2 regions of the Rheinheimera sp. KL1 genome follow, and region 2 is predicted to be linked to the other one. Evidence: predicted binding sites of a transcription regulator. Region 2 holds the regulator's gene; the other holds the start of a gene.
The links. The regulator FliA, encoded in region 2, starts transcription of late flagellar genes. The targets are predictions, from matches to a motif close to GCTAAAGTTNNNNNNNNNNCNGCCGATA.

Region 1 (2,405 bases), on a different contig from region 2:
ACCAGTTCGTCTGTTGCATAAGGAAGTTCACGTAAAGCGGCTAATGCCTCTTCAACCAATAGTTGTGCTTTTCGTTTCGCTGGCTCCAAACCCAGTAAAGCAGGGTAAGTGGCTTTATTGGCTTTTTGATCCGAACCTGCGGTCTTCCCCAGTACCTGGGTGTCGCCTTCAATATCCAGAATATCGTCCTGAACCTGAAAGGCCAGACCTATGGCTCTGCTGTAGCGAACTAAAGCGTCTAAATGCTCCACATTATCCACTGGACTGGCCAGATAAGCAAAACGTACTGAACACTCAATCAAAGCTCCGGTTTTTAGCTGATGCATCTGCTCTAGTGCTTCAACCGACATTTTTTGATTGGTATGCGCCAAATCAATAGCCTGACCACCACACATGCCATTGTAGCCAGCATGCAATGCTAACTGTTGGATCATCGCCACGATACGCTGCGCCGGAACCTGCTGGTAATCATGGCTGCTTAATAATTCAAAAGCGAAGGTTTGCAGTGCATCGCCGGCAAGAATAGCAGTCGCTTCATCAAAAGCTTTGTGACAGGTGGCTTTGCCGCGACGTAAATCATCGTTATCCATGGCGGGTAAGTCGTCATGGATTAAAGAGTAGGTATGTAGGGCTTCAATGGCCGCTGCCGGGGCATCTAAATCTGTTAATGCTGCACCTAACATCTGACCACAGCTGTAGACTAAAAAAGGCCGCATACGTTTACCGCCAAGCAGCAGACTATAGGCCATAGCCTGATGCAGGCGTGGGTCAGTTAAAGACTTCTTATCTAAGTGCTGTTGCAGTACTAGTTCCAGCCGTTGCTGGTAAGAGGTTAAAGAATCTAACGTCAAATCATTCACCTTCGGTGGTCACAAAAGGTTCGAGCTGATCTTGCCCTGAGTCCTGAACTAATAACTGGACTCTTTGTTGGGCAGATTGTAACTGCTGCTGACTGGTGCGGGAGAGCTCTATACCCCGTTCAAATTGTTGCAAAGCCTGATCAAGGCTCAGATCGCCTTGCTCCAACTGCTGTACTATCTGTTCCAGCTCGGCAATACTCTGCTCAAAATGGCTGAAATCTGTTTTCTTTTTTGTCATATTTTCGCCTGATAATGGGTGTCTGACCAAGCCCTGCGCGCTATTATGAGCAATCAGGCCCGTGTTGGGAAAGGATAAATTTGTTTGAAGCCTTAATTTATAGTTAACTATCCCATACTTTTGCCGATAACTCACTATAAGCTAAGATAAAACCAACTTTACGCTGGTACAAGATCAACGATTTGCATTCAGTTTTCCGGGAGATACAGAGTGGATTTAGCAACCGTCATAGGATTAGTCGCGGTCATGGGCATGATGGGCTGGGCAATGTGGCTCAGTTCCAGCGGCAATATGGGCATGTTTTACGATTTTGTCTCTATCGTGATCGTATTCGGTGGCAGTATTACTGCGGTCATGATCAAATTTACTTTCACTCAGCTCGCTGATTCGATGAAAGCTGCTGGCAAAGCCTTTATGTTTAAAATTGAGTCAGCCGAGGAGCTGATTGAAAAAGCAGTGCAGCTGGCCGATGCGGCCCGTAAAGGTGGTTTCTTAGCACTGGAAGAAGCTGAAATTCCTAATCCTTTTATGCAAAAAGGCATCAATATGTTGGTCGATGGCCATGATGCTGATGTGGTGCGTGGCACTTTAGAAAAAGATATTGAGCTGACCTATGCCCGCCACGATGTCGCTATTCAGGTGTTTAAGCAAATGGGTGATCTGGGACCAGCTATGGGAATGATAGGGACCTTGGTCGGTCTGGTAGCCATGTTATCTAATATGTCTGACCCTAAAGCTATAGGTCCTGCTATGGCTGTGGCTTTGTTGACCACTATGTATGGTGCAATGCAAGCCAACTGTATTTTTTTACCTCTGTCAGAAAAAATGGCTGTGCGTAATGAAGAAGAGAAAACCAACAATCAACTGATACTGGATGCCATTATGGGCATACAGGATGGTCAAAACCCTAAAGTAATAGAAGGTATTTTACGGAATTACCTGCAGTCGAAAAAACGTGACCCGGCAGCCCCTGCCGCTGCAGAGTAGGGGCAGGTATGGCTGAGTGTAAAAAGTGCCCACCACCAGGTTTACCCGCTTATATGGGAACCTTTGCTGATTTGATGTCGCTGTTGATGTGCTTTTTTGTGCTGTTGCTGTCATTTTCGGAAATGGATGTGCTGAAATTTAAGCAAATTGCAGGTTCGATGCAGTATGCTTTTGGTGTGCAAAATAAAATTGAAGTGAAAGATATTCCCAAAGGCACCAGCGTGATTGCTATGGAGTTTCGCCCTGGCCGTCCAGATCCAACGCCTATCGATACTATCCAACAGCAGACCGTGGAAATGACGCAACAAATGTTGAACTTT
Region 2 (2,405 bases):
ACGCTGAACCTTGCCATGTCAATGGCTCAGCTTGGAAAAAAAGTATTAGTGCTGGACGCTGACCTTGGGTTAGCGAACTGTGACGTTATGCTTGGGCTTCGGGTGCAAAAAAACTTATTTCATGTGTTGTCCGGCGAGGCTGAGCTGGATGACATTCTGATAGAAGGACCTTTTGGTATCAAAATTGTTCCTGCAACATCAGGCACTCAGTCGATGACCGAATTAAAGCCTGTGGAACATGCTGGTCTTATCCGCGCTTTTAGCGAAATGCGTACCCGTTTTGATATTTTACTGGTGGACACAGCTGCCGGTATTTCCGATATGGTATTGAGTTTTTCCCGCGCTTCACAAGACGTGTTAGTGGTGGTTTGTGATGAACCTTCTTCTATCACTGATGCTTACGCCTTAATGAAAATATTAAGCCGTGAACACGGTGTACAGCGCTTTAAAATTGTCGCCAACATGGTCCGCAGTTTAAAAGAAGGGCAAGAGCTTTTCGCCAAGCTAAGCCGGGTGACAGACAGGTTTTTAGATGTCAATCTGGAGCTGGTAGCTACCATTCCATTTGATGAAAACGTCAGAAAAGCGGCTCGTAAACAAAAAGCTTTTGTCGATGCTTTTCCAAAAACTCCGGCCTCTTTAGCTATCCGAACTTTAGCCACCCGTGCCATCCAGTGGCCAGTGCCGCCTGTGGCATCCGGGCACCTGGAATTTTTCCTGGAACAATTGGTACAGCAACCTGAAGCGAGAGGTCTGGTTTGAATAGCAAACTTGCGGCCTACGGCGCCGCTGATCATTTGACACAAATGGTGGAACGGCATGCGCCTCTGGTAAAACGTATTGCCTATCATCTGTTAGCTCGATTGCCCGCAAGTGTCTTAGTCGACGATTTAATTCAGTCTGGCATGATAGGTCTGATTGAAGCAGCTAAGAATTTTGATGGCAGCAAGGGCGCAAGTTTTGAAACCTTTGCCGGTATCCGTATCCGTGGCTCTATGCTGGATGAAATTCGCCGTGGCGACTGGACTCCACGCTCTGTCCACCGCAACTCCCGCATGATAGCTGAAGCTATTGCAGAGCTTGAATCTGAACTGGGTCGTGATGTAAAAGATAGTGAAGTTGCTGAAAAACTTGATATATCTTTAGATGAGTATCATCATATGCTTAGTGACGCCAGCAGTGGTCGCATTATTGGCATCGAAGATCTGGGCATCTCTGATGATGTGTTGGTCACAGCAAATGATAAAGATGATGATCATTTGTACGAACAACAGGCAACTGATGCATTTCAACAGGCGTTGATAAAAAATATCAGTAGCTTACCGGAGCGAGAAGCTATAGTGTTGTCGCTGTATTATAATGACGAACTAAATTTGAAAGAGATTGGCGCTGTGCTGGATGTTAGTGAGTCCAGGGTCAGTCAGATTCATAGTCAGGCGCTGGTGCGCTTGCGCTCCAGGATGCAGGATTGGTTGTAATAGTTTGAGTTAGTCCAGCTTGGGCTCTCACCGGAGGGGATTTTGGATAAGAATATGAAAATTCTTGTGGTTGATGATTTCTCAACCATGAGACGCATTATAAAAAACCTGTTAAGAGATCTTGGTTTTACCAATGTCTCCGAGGCTGATGATGGCAGCACTGCATTACCTATGCTGCAAAACGGTGATTTTGATTTTGTAGTCACTGACTGGAACATGCCTGGTATGCAAGGTATCGATTTGTTACGTGCAATTCGAGCTGACGCTAAACTGAAGCATATTCCTGTGTTGATGGTTACTGCGGAAGCTAAAAAGGAACAAATCATTGCTGCTGCACAGGCAGGCGTGAATGGATATATCGTTAAACCTTTTACTGCTGCAACCTTACAGGAAAAACTGGCTAAAGTATTCGAACGCCTGGGTTAAACCGTAACTGACAAAGGAGTACACCATGTCTGTAGCTACGGCACCCTTGATTTCTTTAGAGCAGGCCCGTGAATTAGTTCAGTTGCTGGAGTTTGGCGAAACCCAAGCCGCAAATGAACTGGTGCAACAGCTGGCTGTACCGGGCTCCTCTGAGTTGTTTGCCGAGGTTGGAAAACTAACCCGGCAACTGCACGACTCTTTGAAAAGCTTCCAAATAGACCCATCCCTAAGTTCTTTGCTGGAAGATGACATTCCGGATGCGAAGAAACGCTTGAATCATGTCATCGATATGACTGAACAAGCCGCCAATAAAACTATGGATGCAGTCGAAAACTGTCTCCCTATCGCTGATGAACTCAATACGCACCTACACTCTATCTTGCCTAAATGGCAGAAACTGATGAGTCGCGACTTAAAAGTCGGAGAGTTCAAAGCTTTATGTCACAATCTCGATGGCTTTTTGCATCAGGCGACCGGAAACTCTGCTACCTTACATGCATT

Region 1: a site for FliA is predicted at 1,200-1,227, ahead of pomA (flagellar motor protein PomA). Genes of this name have one in related genera too.

What each region holds. Positions count from the first base shown of each region.
Region 1 covers NZ_LAMX01000012.1:53,603-56,007, reverse strand. Annotated here, with positions in the region: gene ispA ((2E,6E)-farnesyl diphosphate synthase) at 1-851, opposite strand, end outside; gene xseB (exodeoxyribonuclease VII small subunit) at 853-1,098, opposite strand; gene pomA (flagellar motor protein PomA) at 1,309-2,085, shown strand; gene WH43_RS05285 (flagellar motor protein MotB) at 2,094-2,405, shown strand, end outside.
Region 2 covers NZ_LAMX01000019.1:155,251-157,655, forward strand. Annotated here, with positions in the region: gene WH43_RS10425 (MinD/ParA family protein) at 1-762, shown strand, start outside; gene WH43_RS10430 (RNA polymerase sigma factor FliA) at 759-1,478, shown strand; gene cheY (chemotaxis response regulator CheY) at 1,533-1,904, shown strand; gene WH43_RS10440 (protein phosphatase CheZ) at 1,930-2,405, shown strand, end outside.